DNA from 4 places in the Bacillus sp. AK128 genome. Region 3 is predicted to be linked to each of the others. Evidence: riboswitches for the same ligand, from Rfam matches in the RefSeq annotation. Region 3 holds a riboswitch; each other region holds the start of a gene.
What was found. A riboswitch is a leader RNA that binds a small molecule or an ion and turns the genes downstream of it on or off. The one in region 3 is predicted to bind S-adenosylmethionine.
Positions count from the first base shown of each region.

Region 1: another riboswitch for S-adenosylmethionine. It lies ahead of M1D60_RS03240 (PLP-dependent aspartate aminotransferase family protein); the one in region 3 lies ahead of mtnK (S-methyl-5-thioribose kinase).
Region 2: another riboswitch for S-adenosylmethionine. It lies ahead of M1D60_RS13205 (acyl-CoA dehydrogenase family protein); the one in region 3 lies ahead of mtnK (S-methyl-5-thioribose kinase).
Region 4: another riboswitch for S-adenosylmethionine. It lies ahead of M1D60_RS13190 (LLM class flavin-dependent oxidoreductase); the one in region 3 lies ahead of mtnK (S-methyl-5-thioribose kinase).

Region 1 is NZ_CP096379.1:722,008-726,922, forward strand. Features, by position in the region: gene metX (homoserine O-acetyltransferase MetX) at 1-812, shown strand, start outside; gene M1D60_RS03235 (homoserine dehydrogenase) at 809-2,122, shown strand; SAM riboswitch class I at 2,125-2,218, shown strand; gene M1D60_RS03240 (PLP-dependent aspartate aminotransferase family protein) at 2,285-4,072, shown strand; gene M1D60_RS03245 (aliphatic sulfonate ABC transporter substrate-binding protein) at 4,382-4,915, shown strand, end outside.
Region 2 is NZ_CP096379.1:2,658,336-2,663,250, reverse strand. Features, by position in the region: gene M1D60_RS13220 (manganese catalase family protein) at 61-906, shown strand; gene M1D60_RS13215 (AbrB family transcriptional regulator) at 1,000-2,061, shown strand; gene M1D60_RS13210 (hypothetical protein) at 2,140-2,625, shown strand; SAM riboswitch class I at 2,695-2,806, shown strand; gene M1D60_RS13205 (acyl-CoA dehydrogenase family protein) at 2,905-4,056, shown strand; gene wrbA (NAD(P)H:quinone oxidoreductase) at 4,100-4,711, opposite strand.
Region 3 is NZ_CP096379.1:3,126,021-3,130,935, reverse strand. Features, by position in the region: gene mtnA (S-methyl-5-thioribose-1-phosphate isomerase) at 74-1,129, opposite strand; gene mtnK (S-methyl-5-thioribose kinase) at 1,122-2,318, opposite strand; SAM riboswitch class I at 2,400-2,587, opposite strand; gene M1D60_RS15675 (carbon-nitrogen family hydrolase) at 2,678-3,523, opposite strand; gene M1D60_RS15670 (aminotransferase class I/II-fold pyridoxal phosphate-dependent enzyme) at 3,724-4,896, shown strand.
Region 4 is NZ_CP096379.1:2,653,169-2,658,083, forward strand. Features, by position in the region: gene M1D60_RS13175 (MetQ/NlpA family ABC transporter substrate-binding protein) at 1-425, opposite strand, end outside; gene M1D60_RS13180 (methionine ABC transporter permease) at 470-1,069, opposite strand; gene M1D60_RS13185 (methionine ABC transporter ATP-binding protein) at 1,125-2,135, opposite strand; SAM riboswitch class I at 2,319-2,423, opposite strand; SAM riboswitch class I at 2,634-2,736, shown strand; gene M1D60_RS13190 (LLM class flavin-dependent oxidoreductase) at 2,838-4,229, shown strand; gene M1D60_RS13195 (MetQ/NlpA family ABC transporter substrate-binding protein) at 4,311-4,915, shown strand, end outside.

The DNA of each region.
Region 1 (4,915 bases), 2.3 Mb from region 3:
TATTAGGTGGTTGTAATGGTTCAACGGGTCCGTTAAGCCTTAATCCAGAAGGAAAGCCGTATCGTGCCAGTTTTCCATTTGTATCAGTAAGAGATATCGTTAGAAGTCAGTATATAGCATTAAACAGTTTGGGAATTAATCGTGTTCATGCGATTATTGGTGGTTCTCTTGGTGGAATGCAGGTGTTAGAGTGGGGAGTACTTTATCCAGAGTTTGCTCAGTTGCTTTTCCCTTTAGCAACCTCTCCTTACTTAAGTGATTTTGGAATGGCTTATAATTCGATTGCCAGATATGCAATTACGAATGACCCTAACTGGAATGATGGAGAGTATGATGAAAACCCTGAAGTTGGCTTGAGTATTGCTCGAATGATTGGAATGATATCCTATCGCTCTCCAGAATTGTTTAATTCTAGGTTTTCAAGAGAAGCAAGAGAAGGGTTTGGCGAACATCATCAAGAAAAATCATATCAAGTAGATTCGTATTTAACGTATCAGGGTGAAAAGTTTTTAAAAAGATTTGATGCAAATAGTTATCTATATTTATTAAAGGTAATGGACCATCATGATATAGGCAGAGAACGTGGAGATTGGAAGATGGCCATAAAGGCCATTCATTCAAAAATAATTAGTATCAGTTATAAAGGCGATCTCATTTATCCATCTGAGTTTTTGCAAGGAGTTGTAGCGGAGCATCAAGAGGTACATTCATCCTCAAAGCACTATGAAGTGTCCACTGTGTTTGGTCATGACGGTTTCTTAGTTGAATTTGAAAAATGGGGACATCTAGTAGAGGAGGGACTTACTTCATGAAAACGATAAAGGTAGCCTTATTAGGTTTAGGAACAGTTGGTCAAGGTGTTTATCAAACTATCGAAACTCACCAGCAAAAGCTAATAGAAGCAACTGGTACAAAAGTCGAAGTGGTAGGGGTATTAGTTAAAAACCAGGAAAAGCAAAGAGATATCAAACCATCAGTAAAGGTGACAACTAAAATAGATGAAATATTAGCTATTGAAGAGATTGATATCGTGTTTGAAGCAATTGTTGGAATAGAGCCTGCCAATTCCTATATTAAAAGTTTCCTAGATAAAGGCTGTCATGTAATTAGTGCAAATAAGGAACTACTTGCTCATCAAGGAAAGGAATTATCAGAGCTTGCCAAAAGTAAAGGTCGCTTCCTTGCTTTTGAAGCAGCTGTAGCTGGTGGGATTCCATTATTACGAACCATTATTCAATTACTACAGGTTAATGGTATTACCAAGCTAGAGGCAATCTTAAATGGAACAAGTAATTTTATATTAACGAAAATGCGCAAAGAAAAGGCCGACTTTGACGATGTGCTAAAGGAAGCACAGGAGCTTGGTTATGCAGAGGCAAATCCAGCAAATGATATTTTAGGTACCGATGCTTTTTATAAGCTGATGATCTTAAGTGATCTTATTCACCAAGAACAGCCAAATTGGGATCAAGTTGAAAAGCAAGGCGTGAATAAGGTTTCTCTACAGGATCTGATTATTGGTGAGAAGCTAGGACTTCGCTTGAAATTATTAGCTACCCTTCAAAAACAGAATGAAGAAATTGTAGCTGAGGTCAAACCGGTTTTCGTAAACGCAAATCATCCTCTGTATAATGTTGAGGGTGTCGATAATGGTATTGTCATTTCGACTGATTTAGTCGGGAATATTCTTCTACAAGGACCTGGAGCAGGTTCGAAAGCCACTGCGAGCGCAATGATTGAGGATTTAGTTTATATAAGACAACAGGGGAATCCTGTTAATGAATTTAGAAGATCGAGTTATCAACCGATATATCAAAATGGATCACCACAGTCATTATGGGTTTCAATCAGTGAAGCTTTAAATTCTGAGGATTTAAAGAAAAATTATTCTATTACTAGCAAACTTCAAGATTATGAAGTTAAGCTCATCCAGAGAGAGCTTGTTAAAACAGAGGATGGTTATATTGTAGGGGACTTCCTTCAAGGAAGGGAAGAAAATGTATTATTATTTCTTCAACAGCTCAATCAAGATACCTTAAGATTTTATCCTGTTTCAACTACGGGGATATCTCTGGAGCAGGTTCAAACAGAACCTTCAGTACCACGAACATCAATTAAATAATCTTCTTATCAAGAGAGGTGGAGGGACTGGCCCGATGAAACCCGGCAACCGATATACAGGTGCTAATTCCAGCAGAAAAAATCTGAGAGATAAGAAGAGGGTAAAGCATCCTCTTCTTAACGCAGGATGCTTTTTTAATACACAAAAAAGGGAGAGTTATATATGACAAACCATTCTTATGATTTAGAAACATTATTGTTACACGGAGGTCATGCTCCAGATCCTACAACTGGATCTCGTGCAGTTCCAATCTATCAAACTTCTTCTTATGTTTTTCATAATACAGAGCATGCCCAACGCTTATTCGCATTAGATGAGCCAGGTAATATCTACTCTCGTATTGGAAATCCAACGGTAGATGTTCTTGAAAAGAGAATAGCTTTATTAGAAGAAGGTGTTGCAGCAGTTGCTACCTCTTCTGGTCAGGCAGCGATTTCTTTAGCACTTATGAACCTCGCTCATGCTGGAGACGAAATCGTAGCAGCAACCAATCTTTACGGTGGTACCTATAATTTATTCGCCGTTACGTTTCCACGTTACGGAATTAAAGTGAAATTTGTAGATTCTTCTGATCCAGAAAATTTTAGAAAAGCAATTACTCCTAAGACAAAGGCTGTTTTCGCTGAAACGATTGGTAATCCGAGTTTACAAGTTTTAGATATTGAAGCAGTTGCGAACATTGCACATGAAGCAGGCATCCCACTCGTGGTTGACAGCACATTTGCATCACCTTCATTATGTAAGCCAATTAAATGGGGTGCAGACATCGTCGTACACTCAGCAACAAAATGGATTGGTGGGCACGGTACTTCAATTGGAGGAATCGTTGTTGACGGAGGACGCTTTAACTGGAACAGTGAAAAGTTCCCTGGATTCACAGAGCCAGACCCAAGCTATAACGGCATCCGTTATGCTGTTGATTTTGGAACTCTAGCTTTCATTACTAAGCTGCGTGTTCAATTATTAAGAGACTTTGGATCTTGCTTAAGTCCATTCAATGCGTTCTTACTGTTACAAGGGTTAGAGACTTTACAGTTAAGAATGGAAAAGCACACCGAAAATGCAAGAGTGGTTGCTGAATATTTAGCTAGTCATCCAGCGGTTGAATGGGTTACATATCCAGGACTAGAAAATCATCCAACCCATCACTTGGCAAAGAAGTATCTGACAGGTGGAGATGGAGCAGTTGTAGTATTTGGAATTAAAGGTGGAAGAGAAGCAGGTAAGACCTTTATTGATTCCTTATCACTATGGTCGCATCTCGCAAACGTTGGAGATGCTCGTTCATTAGTCATCCATCCAGCCTCAACTACTCATCAGCAGCTAACAGGTGATCAGCTAAAAGCAACAGGGGTAACAGAAGAGCTTGTTCGTTTATCTGTAGGGTTAGAGTCTGTCAGAGATTTAACAAATGATTTAAACCAAGCTTTACTGCAAGCAACTGGCGCATATGACGGTGTAGAAAAAGAGATTGTGATCAATGATGAAGGTGTTATTAAAAAAGCATTAGGATCTCCTACCGAAACCCTAGTGGTGGATGGAGTGGAGCAAACAAGAATAAAGAATGTTGCGATTGTTGGATTGAGTAGTAATCCAGCAAGACCAAGTCACCGCTTAGCTTTCAAGATGAAGAGATTAGGTTATCAAATCATTCCGGTAAACCCAAATGAAACAGAGGTTCTAGGAGAGAAAGCCTATCCAGATTTAAGCTCAGTGCCTGATAAAATTGATATCGCCCAGATCTTTAGAAGCTCGGATGCTGCTGTTGAATTAGCAAAAGAAGCAGCTATTGTCCGACCAGGTATTTTCTGGCTACAAGAGGGTGTCATTTCAGAAGAAGCTGTAAATATCGCAAAAGAAGCAGGCTTAGAAGTTGTCTACAATCGCTGCACCTATAAAGAAGCACAACGCTTAAGAGGCTCGATTTCAACGTATGCTTGTGAAATATAAGAAACCTATTAAAAGAAGGTTATTGTTTAATAAATAGTATTGAAAACAAGGTTGTTTGATTAAAGCGGAAGGTGCGAGACTCCTGCGGGAGCAGCGGGACATATGACAAAGGAGTTCACTTTGTCCTTGGTGAGACCCCACAGGAGCTTGCTCCGAAGAGGCTCACCGCCCGCCCCGCGGAAAGCGAGCATCCTGTAGCGCCAATCAACACTGCTCACATTATTAATACAACGAAGGTTTTTATAAAGAATTTAAAAGAAATTAGAGTCTTCTAAAGAAGGCTCCCCAACAAGGAGTGTTTAAAAAAAAATGAAAAATAAAAAGTTCACCATCTTTCTATCCTTAATTCTTACTATTTATATAGGTTTACTAAGTGCGTGTGGAAGCAGCACGACATCAAACAATACTGAAGTTTCTGGTGCTGCTGAAGAAGCAAAGCCTGAGAAAATCCGTTTAGACTATGCATTCTACTCACCAACAAGTCTTGTATTAAAGGAAAAAGGCTGGGTAGAAGAAGCGTTTGAAGCAGAAGGTATCGAAGTTGAGTGGGTTCAAAGCTTAGGTAGTAACAAAGCGTTAGAATTTTTAAACAGTGATAGCGTTGATTTTGGATCAACTGCCGGAGCAGCAGCTTTAATTGCGAAGTCAAAGGCATCACCAATTGAAACGGTATATATTTATTCAAAGCCAGAGTGGACGGCACTTGTTGGCCCTGGTGGAACTAGTATAGAATCAGTTGCTGACTTAAAAGGAAAAAAGGTTGCTGCCACTTTAGGAACAGATCCATATATTTTCTTACTACGTGCACTAGATGAAGCTGGTCTAAAAAGTACAGACGTTGAA
Region 2 (4,915 bases), 470 kb from region 3:
CCATTTCTCCTACATCCCTATACATTGTTAGGGATGTTAATAAAGGAGGAATAATTACCTATGTTTTATCACATTAAAGAACTTCAATATGATGCAAAACCATCATGTCCAGATCCGATATATGCAAAGAAGCTTCAAGAAATTCTCGGGGGACAGTATGGTGAAATTTCTGTTATGATGCAATACTTATTTCAAGGTTTCAACGGTCGTGCTGATGCAAAATATCGTGATCTATTATTAGATATTGGTGCAGAGGAAATGGCGCATGTTGAAATGCTTGCAACGATGATTGCACGTCTTTTAGATGGGGCTCCGTTAGAGGATCAACAAGCTGCTTATAATAATAATCCAGCAGTGGCTGCAATTATGGGCGGAATGAACCCACAACATGCTATTGTCTCTGGATTAGGTGCAATGCCAGTTGATAGTGTTGGGAATAGATGGACTGCTGCATATATTGGTGCAAGTGGAAATCTTTTAGCTGATTTTAGAGCAAACTTGACATCTGAATCTCAAGGGCGTCTTCAAGCTGTAAGATTATATGAGATAGCTGAGGATCCTGGTGTAAAGGATATGCTTTCTTTCCTAATTGCTCGTGATACTGCGCACCAAAATATATGGAAGGCAGCGATTGCTGAGCTTGAAGCACGTGAAGGTGATATTGTTGTCCCAACAACCTTCCCGCGTGAGCTTGAAAAGCAAGCTGTATCCTATGACTTTTACAATCTATCACGCGGAGAAGCAAGCAGTAAAGGTAGATTTGCCCAAGGACCAGCTCCTGATGGTCGTGGCGTGTTTAATTATGTATCACAACCAGTTCCTTTTGGACCAAAGGCTAGTTTAACCCCTGCGCCACTTTATGTTCATGATACTTTACCGCATCCACTTCCGCCAAACCTTATGTAAGTAAATGAAAGGCTGCAGCTCATTGTTGCAGTCTTTTTTTAGTGATAAAATAAAAGAATGATAGTCATCTATTTTCTAGAAAGCCGTGATCCAGTGAAAAAATTACTCCCATTTTTTGAAACACTTTTAATTGCATGTATTGGTGGTCTACTGTTTACTTTTCTACAGCTACCTTTAGCCTGGATGCTCGGTTCCCTGCTGGCTGTAGTTATTTGGAAGCTCTTGCTTAAGCGGGAGATAAAAAGTCTACCAGTAACTAGAAATGGTGCTTTAGTAGTCATTGGTTACATGCTTGGGATTGCATTTACATATGATACGCTTTTACAAATGTTAAAAATGTTACCTGCAATGCTGACAACAACCATCTTATTGATTGGTTTTTCTCTCTTAGTCTCTATATTTATTTCAAGATTTATTGGAATCAACTTTAAGACTGCTTTTATCGGAATGATGCCTGGAGGATTTTCACAAATGGTGTTATTAGGCGAAGAAATTGATGATGTGGATGTCACAAGTGTTACTCTTTTTCAGTTAATACGTCTTCTTTCAGTAATCTACCTAGTACCAGCCATTGTTCGAATTGATTGGTTTAGTGGACCACTTACCACTCTAAACACTGTGGAATCTTCAATAAAAACGAGTACTGTAATGGAAATAACACTCTTTATAGCTGTAACAGGACTATCATCGCTCCTTGCCGTGAAAGGGAGACTTCCTACACCTTACTTAGTAGGTCCTATTATTGGTTGTGCTGTTTTAGTCGTTTTTGGTTTAACTCCATTTCCAATTCCAGAGTTATTACTTATTGCTGCTCAAATCTTCCTAGGAATTCATATTGGAAAAATGGTTGATCCTAATAAGTTGAAAAACTGGAAACGGTTTGGTACAGGAGCTATTATATCCTGTTTAATCTTACTCCTTTCTACCGTGTTAATTGCAGGCTTATTACAGTGGGTGTATCCAATCTCACTTGGCACAGCCTTTTTAAGTACCGCTCCAGGTGGCATAGCCGAAATGGGACTAACTGCAAAAGCGATTGGAGCAGATTTATCAATTGTAACTGGTTTCCAGCTATTTCGTATCTTCTTTATTCTATTTTTAGTTCCGCCTTTAGTGGCATGGGTCTTTCGAAAACAACATACACTTGGAAAATAATTGACACCTTACCATTAAAGTCAACTGCCGTTTTTTCTGAAAACATGCTAGTATGATAACGGCAGGAGGGGACTAATCATGATTATTGACTTCATACAAGCTAAGTCAAAAAAAGAAAATACAAGGTCTATGTTAGAAGAACAGGCCATTCAACTACTGATAATAAAGACGGAGATTACATTCTGGATTCATATGCTTTCTTATTTAACCCATTCATTGGGTTATGCAATCCAACATGAAAAAAACAAGCGGGAACTAAAGCTCCTTCAAAAGGAATATCATGTTCTCCAAGATCTTACAGAAAAGATGCTTGTCTTTAATGGATTTAATGAGAATGAATCCACAGAAGAAGGCATTCAATTCTATTTAACATATGAAGAAATGATTATCCTAGAAGGACAATTAGAGTTGTTCAGGGATATTTGTGAACATAAACAAGATAGGGAGTATATGGAGATTACAGAAAAGTACCTGCAAACATTTTATCAAGTGCTTGAAGGTCAAGCAGAGATTGTTGATGGAATGACAAATCTTATGATCAAGCTTGCATTAGATAAACAATAAGCTTTTTGAATTGACAGATATTTTCATATACGATAAATTTAATATATAAAATTAAATAGCAAAATATTTTACTTATCAAGAGTGGGGGAGGAACTTGGTCCTAAGAACCCACGGCAACCATTTATTAATATTTAATAAAACGGTGCCAAATCCAACAGACTTTTGGTCTGGCAGATAAGAAAGAGTATAGTTTAATATGTACACAAACCTCTTTCTATATATCGAAAGGGGTTTTTTTATTTTATTACTATAAATAAAGAAGTGCTAGGGGGAGAATAGTTGGAAAACAGAGGAAATACCGATACAAATTTTGAGGATATACTCCAACAAGCAAGAAAACTTGCAGCTATTTTTGATAACAGAGCTGGTCAAATGGATGAGGGGGACTGCCTTCTTGCTAATCTTGAGGATTTAAAAAAAGAAAACTTTTTGGCGCTCACAGTACCTCAAAAATATGGAGGTACTGGTTTAAATCTATATCAATTCCTTCAAATTCAAGAAATATTAGCCCAAGGTGATGGAGCAACTGCCTTATCAATTGGTTGGCATTTAGGTTGCATTCTAGAAAATGCAGAAAGTCATTCTTGGAATGAATTAATGTTTGAAAAGCTTTGTCGACTAATCGTACAGTCTAAGGCATTATTCAATGTTGCGGCTACTGAAAGGGCGACAGGAAGTCCTTCTAGGGGAGGACTGCCTACTACTACTGCAACTAAAGACGGTAATCAGTGGGTTATTAACGGGGAGAAAGCTTTTACTTCAATGGCAATTGCACTTGATTATTCCATTGTAACTGCTCAAATCGAGCAAACCGGACAGCGTGGAATGTTTCTAATTGATCACCGGTTAGAAGGTGTCTCAATCGAAGAAACTTGGGATAGTATTTCCATGAAGGGTACAAAAAGTGATGATTTAATTTTAAGTAATGTTCGAATTGAGGAAGATTCACTTATAAGTCAGGAGGGTGGTACCAACCTGCCAAAAGGTTGGTATCTGCAGATTCCTACCGTATACTTAGGTATTGCAACAGCGGCAAGAGATTATGCTGTTTCATTTGCAAGAGAGTATCAACCCAATACATTACCTGGTCCTATTGCTGAAGTGCCTGAGGTCCAACGAAAGGTTGGCGAAATGGAGTTGGAGTTATTTAAGGCAAGAGAACTGATTTATTCGGTTGCGCTAAAATGGGTTAATGATCCCGAGGGTAGGGCGTCATTAGCTCATGAACTGGCTGCTGTTAAACATATTGCTACCAATAGCGCTAATTCTATAGTTGATTTAGCAATGAGGATTGTGGGAGCTAGAAGCTTGTCAGAAAAGAATCCATTACAACGATATTTTCGAGATGTTCGTGCAGGTTTACACAATCCACCTGCAGACGATGCAATTGTTTATATGCTGGGGAAAAGAAGGATATCAATTGAAAAATAGATCGTAAATAAAAAAATCAGGAGAGAGCTCTCCTGATTTTTGTTTATTGCATTCCAGTTTTAACTGCTGATGCCACTTGCACGGTACGTTTTGCTTGGTGTTTAACCGCATCTTCAACATTTTCAACCATCTTACCTTCTTGGTTAATGGTAACTGATGTTCCATAAGGGTTTCCACCAGCAGCAAAGAGTGATGGGTCTGTATAACCTGGTGCGGCAATAATAGCACCCCAGTGGTACATAGATGTGTAAATGGAAAGAATAGTTGCTTCTTGACCGCCATGTGGGTTAGCTGCAGATGTCATTGCACTTACCACCTTATTAGCAAGTTTGCCATTAAACCATAATCCACCTGTTGTATCAATGAATGATTTAAATTGTGATGCTACATTACCATATCTTGTTGGAACACTGAAAATGAAAGCATCTGCCCACTCTAAGTCATCTAATGTGACAGCTGGAACGTCTTTGGTTGCATCTACATGTCCTCTCCATGCTGGATTTGTATCAATTGCAGTGTCAGGGGCTGTTTCGGGTATTCTTAACAGCTTTACTTCCGCTCCAGTTTCTTTTGCGGCAGCTTCAGCCCATTGTGCTAATTGGTAATTGGTACCTGTTGAGCTATAATAGATTATTGCTAGTTTTACGTTTGTCATGATTCAACCTCTTTCTATAATTTATTACATAAATAACATTACCTTTCAAATTTAGTTTTAAACATACTCTAACTAGATTCATGTTAACTAATGAAAACTGGAGGATTTATAGTTCCTCTGTACTGAATAGAAAAAAGTGTATGGCTGCATACACTTTTTAGGTTTACTATATGGATGATTGTCGATCCCGGAGCGGAGAAGAGC
Region 3 (4,915 bases):
ATAAATAATAAACAGCCTACCATATCGATAGACTGTTTGTATTTAAACATATTTTCTACAAAGTATTGAAAGTTTAAACCAAGCTAGTAAAAACATGCTCGATTTCTTTTGTATAGTTACCTTGTAAAACACCCTTTTCTGTAATAATTGCTGTAATTAGTTCATTTGGTGTCACATCAAATGCCGGATTAAAAACCTTTACTCCTTCAGGTGCTACTTGTTGTCCAAAGATATGGGTTATTTCTCTAGCATCTCTTTCCTCAATTGGAATCAGTTGCCCAGAGGATAAGGATGGATCAAAGGTTGATAAAGGAGCGGCTACATAAAACGGTATGTTAAATGCCTGCGCTAAGAGAGCGAGATTGAATGTTCCAATCTTATTAGCCGTATCACCATTAGCCGTGATCCGATCTGCCCCTACTATAATTGCATTGATTCCCTTAGTTGCAATGGTATGCGCCGCCATATTATCTGTAATTAAGGTAACATCTACATCTGCCTGCATGAGCTCCCAAGTGGTTAGTCGTGCTCCTTGTAAGACTGGGCGGGTTTCTGATGCAAACACCTGTAGGTTTTTCCCGACGTCTTTTGCAAGATAGAAAGGAGCTAATGCCGTTCCATAGCGTGCTGTAGCAATAGAGCCTGCATTACAGATGGTTAATATTTTGTCGCCATCTTTAAACAACTCAAGGGCATGAAGGCCAATTTGACGACAAACCTCCTCATCCTCAGCCTGAATCTGAATCGCTTCATGAGTAAGAATTGTTTTTGCTTCCATTACAGAAATTGCTCGTTCTGCTTTACGAACTAATCGCTCTAATGCCCAAGCTAAATTCACAGCTGTAGGTCGTGAACTCGCTAGATATTCACGATCTTTATTTAATCTTTCATGAAAATTAACTAGGTTGTCCTCTTCATAGCTATTTGCAGCTAATGCTAATCCAAAAGCAGCTGTTATCCCAATCGCTGGTGCACCTCTTACTTTAAGGGTAAAAATAGCATCAAAAACATCTTTAATCGTTGTTAATTCAATATACTCTGTTTCTAGTGGAAGCTTTTGTTGATCAAGTAAGAAAATATGATCATCTTTCCATTGAACAGATTGTGGGATTGTAAAAGAATTAGTCATGCTGTAGTACACCCCTTACTGTTTGTAGTAGATCTTCAATCGTAGCAATTTTTGAACGGTTACTAATTAGATGTTGACCTAAGGCAATCGCATGTTTCTTTGCTGTAATTCTTTGTTGTTTATTTTCAATATTATCTAGATCTGCCACATGTGCTAAGCCGATTGTCCGTCTAATTAGTTCACAACCTGCAAATCCAATTGAATCTTCAAAAATTTCCTTTAATGTATAGTCAAGGTACCCAGGTGTTTGGGTGAAAATTTCCTTGCTTTCAGTATTCCATAAGGCTGAGAAATGTTCCTTGAAGACATTCCAGGTGATGGATACATGGTCAAATAATGCTTCGCGTTTTTCTGGTGTAACGGAGATTCCGTTTAATAATAGATTAGCTATGAACTGTCCAATGTCGAATCCAATTGGACCGTAAAATGCAAACTCGGGGTCAATCACCTTCGTTTCTTCTTGATTTGCAAAGATACTCCCAGTGTGTAAATCCCCATGTAAAAGGGCTTCCGCATTAGTTAAAAATTTCTTTTTTAGCTTTGCCACTTCTAGTTTAACCTCTGATTGATTCCATAAATCTTCGACTACTGAGGTTAGCTCTTCTTCAAAGTTATTCGTATCATGATTGAAAAATGGATCAGTGAAGACTAGGTCTTCAGTGATTTTACATAGTTCAGGATTAATAAATTCCCTTACTTGCTCTTTTTTTACCTTTTGATCTAACGCGAAGTCAGATGTATAGAATAATGTTTTTGCCATATAGATTCCAATATGTTTGGACATGAGAGGGTATTGATTTCCTTCAATCAACCCTTTTCTGGAAATTTCGAGATGAGATAAGTCTTCCATAACTGTAATGGCTAATTCTTCATCTGTATAAAAAACAACCGGAACAAGTTCAGGAACAAATTTTGCTGCAACCTGTAAAGCATTTGCCTCAATTTTATTTCGTTGTAAAGTTAAAGGCCAGCTCTCCCCAACAACCTTAGCGTAAGGTAGCGCTTGTTTGATAATGATACTTTTATGATTTATTTGATCCTTGATATGAAAAACTAGATTTAGATTACCGTCTCCAATTTCTTGGCAGGTTAATGCTGCATCCCCATTGAATAAATTCAATTTCAACGCGAGTGTAATAGCGGAACTCTCCGTTAACGGTTCATATGTAGTCGTATTTGATATAGTCATGAATCATTACTCCCTTCTAAGATCAAACATATAAAAAGCCTCTTTCAATAAAGAAAGAGGCTTGAAGTCATAGCTTCGCACCTCTTATCTACCAGAATAATCTTCTGTTGGATGTAGCACCGTGCCTTACAAGAGAATAACTATAGCTTACGTTATTGTTATTCTTTTGGCGCTCTTCTATACTTTCTTGCGCCCCATTTTACAATGGTATTACGGTCGGTTGCTGCAGCTTCATAGGGCCATTTCCCTCAGCCAACTCTTGATAAGAGAATATATCATTTAAATTTAATTGTCTTTATTTTCATACTCGGTGTTCATAATAACAAGCCTTTTATTTGCTTGTCAATAAAAATATCATCTTAGTAATGCTCTGGACGTCGATCAGAGAAAATAGGAATCTGTTTTCTAACAGCATGAACTTTTTCTGTATTGATTTCACCTGTAAGGATGGTTTCGTCTTCTGTAGCTTCAACAATGATTTCTCCCCAAGGGTCAATAATCATAGAATGACCAACAAACTCATTTTTAGGATCCTTCCCAGCGCGGTTGCAAGCAACTACGTAGCACTGATTCTCAATAGCACGACTGATTAATAAAGAGCGCCAATGAGCGAGACGAGGGAAAGGCCATTCTGCAACAACAAAGACGACTTCTGCTCCTTTTGATGTATGTTTACGAATCCATTCAGGAAAACGAATATCGTAGCAAATAAAGCCCGCGCAGGTAATGTCTTGAAGCTTAAACAACCCTTCGTCGTTTCCTGCTTGTAAATAATGATGTTCATCCATCAATTTAAACAGGTGTAATTTACTATATTCATTGACGAGGTCACCTTGATTATTAACAATGAACATCGTATTATAAACGCCTTGATGCGTCCTTTTAGCAATTGAGCCACCCACGATGTGAACATTCTTGTCTTTGGCGAGTTCACTTAAAAATGAAAGAGTGGTTTGTCCGTCATGATCGGCAATCTCGTCTAATCTAGTAAGGTCATATCCTGTAGTCCAAAGCTCTGGTAGGACAATGATGTCTGGTGAATCCAGAACCGCTTCTTCAATTTTCTCCCTCATATGTTTAAAATTCAATTCAGGATTTCCAAATGCAATATCAAATTGGATGCAGCTTATTTTTAGATTCAAAAGACATCTACTCCTTAAAAAAATTACTTTACATATTGTCACTAACAATATAATATTTTTCACTGTAATTTCAATATATATTTTTAGATTTGGCTGTTAAAGAACATTGTTGATTTTTTGTACTGTTGATTAAAGTAGAAGGACGCGAGATTCCTGCAACGAAAACCAACAACAATCTATACAGAGCCTAAATTTAAATGAATTTCATTTTTGAATAATGATAAGTTAAGATTAACATATTACGTTACATAAAGGAGATTACCATGAGAACGTTCGAACAATCTGACATTCTAAAAAAATTACCTACTCAATTCTTTGCTACGCTTGTTGGTAAGGTTAATAAAGTAGTGGAGCAAGGCCATGATGTAATTAACTTGGGGCAAGGTAATCCAGATCAACCGACCTCAGCACATATAGTGAAATCCATGCAAGAAGCAGTTACGAATCCTGCTCACCATAAATATTCACAGTTTAGAGGGCAAAAATTTCTAAAGGAAGCAATTGTAACTTATTATGAGCGCGAGTACGGCGTTACTTTAGACCCGGAAAAACAGGTAGCTATTTTATTTGGTGGAAAGGCTGGTCTTGTTGAAGTTCCTCAGTGTTTGTTGAATGAGGGTGACGTTGCCTTAGTACCAGACCCAGGATATCCAGATTATTGGTCTGGAGTGGAGTTGGCAAAGGCACGAATGGAATTAATGCCTCTTAAAGTAGAAAATCAGTTTCTACCAAACTATAGTGAGCTTAACCCAGCGATTTTAGAACAGGCAAAGTTAATGTTCTTGAATTATCCTAATAACCCAACTGGTGCTGTTGCAACAAAGGAATTTTTTGAGGAAACGGTTCAATTAGCAAACCAGCACAATATTTGTGTCGTTCATGATTTTGCATATGGGGCAATTGGGTTTGATGAGAAGAAGCCGATTAGCTTTTTACAGGTTGAAGGAGCAATAGAGACGGGAATTGAAATATATACTCTTTCTAAAACATATAATATGGCGGGCTGGAGAGTCGGATTTGCGGTTGGAAATGAAAGTGTGATTGAAGCGATCAACCTTCTTCAGGACCATATGTATGTTAGCCTGTTTGGAGCGATTCAAGAGGCTGCCGCAACCGCTCTTTTATCTTCACAGGAATGTGTAGAAGAACTTGTACAAAAATATGAATCGAGACGAAACACATTTATTGATGCTCTCAATCACATAGGTTGGAAGGTAGAAGCACCACCAGGCTCATTTTTTGCATGGCTGCCAGTACCAGAAGGCTTTACATCTGTAAGCTTTTCTGATTATTTATTAGAGAAAGCCCATGTAGTAGTTGCTCCTGGTGTTGGTTTTGGAGAATACGGTGAGGGTTATGTAAGAGTCGGTTTACTTACCGATGAAGACCGTTTACTAGAGGCGGTATCACGCATCAAAAAACTAAATATATTTTAATATGGCTGATTTAACAACG
Region 4 (4,915 bases), 470 kb from region 3:
GCATTTGTTGGGTCGTTTGGAATGGCAATTGCACTTCCATCTTCAATGTCTTCTAATGAATTAAACTCTTTCGAATAAATACCCATTGGTGCAGTCGGAACGATTATTACTTCAGATAGATCTAACTCATGCTCTTTTGCAAAGCTTTCTAAATAAATTTTATGTTGGAATAGGTTTGCATCTAAGTCACCGTTCGCTAACGCTTTGTTTGGTTGGATATAGTCACTAAACTCAACCACTTCTATTGTATAACCTTTTTCTTCTAAAACAGGTTTTATAGCTTTGGTTACCATATCGGAATAAGGACCAGATGTAGCCCCAATTGTAATTTCTTTATCTTCTACTGTCCCTGAGGCATCTTCTTTTCCTCCACAAGCTGCTAGTAATGCAAGTAATGATAGTGATAATACGAATTTTTTAAACATTTATAGTTTCCTCCATTAGTGATTATTAAACAACATACTTCTTATTATCTTTTGTCTACAACTCTAGCTACTTTATCTCCGGCAAATTGAACAATCTGCACTAAGCAAATTAAGACCACTACTGTTGTAATCATCACGACATTATCATATCGGTAGTATCCAAATCGAATGGCTAAATCCCCTACGCCACCACCTCCGACAATCCCTGCCATCGCGGAATAGGCTACTAAACTAATAATGGTAATCGTTGTTCCTTGAACAATAGAAGGTTTCGCTTCAGGAATTAGCACGTCTTTTATAATCATCCAAGGCGAGGCACCTACCGAAACAGCAGCTTCTATAACGCCTTTATTTATCTCACGTAAGGAAGTTTCTACAATTCTAGCAAAAAACGGAATTGCTGCAACCGATAATGAAACAGATGCTGCTGTAGGTCCTATCGTTGTTCCGGTTATTAAATCGGTAAAAGGTAACAGGGCGACAAGTAAGATGATAAAAGGAATAGAACGTACAATATTTACAATAAAACCAAGCGTTGATTTTAAAGGTATATTTTCCAAAAACAAGCCCTTGTCAGTTACAAATAATAAAATACCTAATGGTAAACCCACAATAATTGCTACAGTCATAGATATTGAGACCATATAAATCGTTTCAAAGAACGCCTTATTTAGATCTGGAAGAAGTTCAATCAAATGATTAAGCAAGGTGAATCACCTCCACGCTTTGTGTTTTTTCTGTAATATATAGAATGGAACGTTCTATTTCCTTCGAGTCACCTGTTAGTTCCATAATGAAAATTCCAAGTGGAACTTCTTTTATGTATTCAATTTTTCCATGGAGGATATTTCCATTCACTTCAAATTTCTTAAATACATCTGAAACAACTGACTCCTCTGCAATCGATCCCTTAAACTGAATTTTTATAATCGTTCCTTTACTAGATGAGATAATATGGTCTGGTAGATCGAATTGTAAGACCGTGTTAATAAACTGTTTAGTTAAATCTTCCTTCGGATCGGCAAAGACATCATAGGTCCGGCCAATTTCAATTATTTTTCCATCCTGCATGACAGCCATTCGATCGCAAATATCTTTGACTACTTCCATCTCATGAGTAATCAGCACAATCGTAATTCCTAGCTCCCTATTAATCCTTTTCAATAATTTCAGAATTGATTTAGTTGTACTAGGATCTAATGCTGATGTTGCTTCATCACATAATAGGACAGTCGGGTCATTTGCCAAAGCCCTTGCAATCCCTACCCTTTGCTTCTGCCCTCCACTCAATTGAGCCGGATACACATTGCTCTTTTCAGATAACCCTACCATTTCAAGTAATTCGGTTACTCTATGGGTAATTTCTGATTTTGACTTATTGGCTGCCTTAAGAGCAAACGCGACATTTTCGAAAACTGTTTTAGAGGAGACTAAATGAAAGTGCTGGAATATCATTCCGATTTTTAGTCTAGCCTTACGTAAATGTTGATTATTTAGACTAGTTAAAGAAACCCCATCGATATGGACCTCTCCTGCTGAAGGCTTTTCTAATAGATTTAGACATCGTATTAACGAGCTTTTTCCTGCACCACTATAACCAACAATCCCAAAGATCTCTCCTTTACTAATTGTTAAAGTAACATCATCAACTCCAATTACTTTTCCTTTTGAAGTTTTATATACCTTTGACAGGTTCTTTATTTCAATCAATTTTGTTTACCCCCTTACCTCTAATTAAATAAAACTTCGTAGATTGTTAACCTAATAAGCTAGCCCAAAGCCTTTCTCGAAGAAGCTTGCTCAAAACTTCTTCATCAGTACTCACTTTCTTACAACAGCATAAAATAAAAAAATCTCTTTCCATTGAAAGAGATAAGATCGTCAAATATATACGACTTATCTCTCAGAATGTAAAACATTCTGCAGGAAGTGGCACCTTTCCAATTAGGAGGTTGCCGGACGTCATTGGGCCTGACCCTCAGTCACTCTTGATAAGTTTATTATGAAATTATGTGAAACTGTTTTTTATCATAAGTCTGATGTGCAAATTTGTCAAACAGTTTTTAATTCACTTTTCATTTTATTTAAAATGCTTAATAAATCCTTCAGTAATAAAATTATAAATTTTCAAAATAAAGGATTGACAAAAATTTCTAACCCATGTAGATTTGGGATTACAGTTATAAACTTACAACTTCATAATCGTTTTTCTTATCCAGAGAGGTGGAGGGACTGGCCCTTTGATACCTCGGCAGCAGACTTTTTCTAGTACTGTGCCAATTCCAGCAAGCATTCGCTTGAGAGATAAGAAGAGATCTGTATATTTATGCTTTTTACTAACCTCTTCTTTTCTTTCAAAAGAAGAGGTTTTTTGTTTGTCAAAAAATATTTTAATAAAGGATGGCGATCACATTGACCAAGCAAATAATTTTAAATGCATTTGAAATGACTAGTGCAATGCACAATTCTCACGGGTTTTGGAAGCATCCAGAAAGTAAGAGACACCGTCACTATAAGAATTTAGACTACTGGCTAGAATATGCAAAACTCTTAGAAAGAGGTAAATTTGATGCAGTTTTTTTCGCAGATGTATTAGGTGTATATGATACGTATAAGAAAAGCAAAGAGCCTTCCATTCGAGACGGACTCCAATTTCCAGTTAATGACGGTGCTCTGATTATCCCAGCCATGGCTAGCGTTACCAATAATCTATCTTTCGCAATCACAGTTAGTACTACATATGAACAACCCTTTGGTAACGCAAGACGTTTCTCTACTTTAGACCATTTAACGAAGGGCCGGATTGCTTGGAATGTTGTCACTTCGTATCTTCCAAATGCTGCTCGAAACTTCAGCTTGGAAGAAATGATTAAACATGATGAAAGATATGAAATTGCTGATGAGTTTTTAGAAGTATCCTATAAGCTTTGGGAAGCAAGTTGGGAAGATGATGCAATTATTGAAGATTTGGAATCAGAAAGGTTAATAGATCCGTCAAAAGTTCATGAAATCAATCATTCTGGTAAGTATTTCAGTGTGGAAGGACCGCACTTAAGTGAACCTTCCTTACAACGTACGCCAGTCATCTATCAGGCAGGAACTTCCGAACGAGGCCGTGAATTCGCTGCTAAGCATGCCGAATGTGTATTTATAGGTGGACCTACTCCTGAACGTGTTAAATACTACTCCAATACAATTAGAGAGCTTGCTAAGAAATATGGTCGGAACCCTGAACATATAAAAATATTCACGTTTTTAAGTGTGATTGTTGCTCCTACAACAGAAGAAGCAGAGCTAAAGTTCGAAGAATACTCACGGTATTGGAGTCCAGATTCTGCTAAAGCACAATTTGGTGGTGCCAGCGGTTACGATTTATCTGAGTACACAGAGAAAGATTATAATAATCCATTTGAATTTAAAAAGACAGAGCATGGCCATTATAAAGCTGCCTCAATGACAAAGGATGCCTCTAAGCAGTTAAAGGTCAAGGAAGCACTCGGTCGAATTGAAAAATTGGATCGCGAAAACTTTATCATTGGTAATCCTGTGGAAGTAGCCAATCAAATCCAACACCTATTTGAACAATCAGGTGTTGATGGCTTTAACCTTAATCACCTAGTAACACCAGGAGATTTAAAAGAGTTTATTGATTTAGTAGTCCCGATTTTACAAGAACGAGGGATTTACAAGACTGAATACAAGAGTGGCTCATTGAGGGAAAAGCTTTTTGACCATGGGAGTAGCTTATTAACAGAAGATCATCCTGCCAGTAAATATCGACAGGTCTATACAGCAAGTAAATAGATTCAAAAGTATCAGATACATCTTCACAAAGGTAGCATAATCGTAAAACGGTTTAAAAAATAAAATATATGAGGTGCTTTAATGAAAAAACATATTATACTATTACTGTCTTCATTATTTCTCGTATTATTAACAGCTTGTGGTGGAGCAGAAAGCTCATCAACAGGTGAAAAGAAAGAACTTGTATTAGGAGCAACAGTTCCTTATAGCGATATGCTAGAGAAGGGTGTCAAACCCTTTCTAGAAGAAAAAGGATATAAGGTTGAGATCAAAGAATTTAATGATTATGTTCAGCCCAATCTATCTTTAAGCAGCGGCTCCTTAGATGCAAACTTATTCCAACACAAGGTATATTTAGAGGCATTTGCAAGTGAGCATGACCTTGACTTATCTGAGGTCATTACCGTCCCCACAGCTCCTATTGGTATTTATTCTAATAAATATAATTCCATAGAAGAAATTGAGGATGGGAGTACCGTCGCTATAGCCAATGACCCCACTAACCTTGCAAGAGGATTAACCGTCCTTCATGAAAATGGAATTATAACTTTTGATGAATCTATAAACCCATTAAAGGCAACAGTAAAGGATATTAAAGAAAACCCAAAAAACCTAAAATTCAATGAAATTGAAGCTGCACAACTCCCACGGTCATTAGACTCTGTTGATCTCGCAGCTGTGAATGG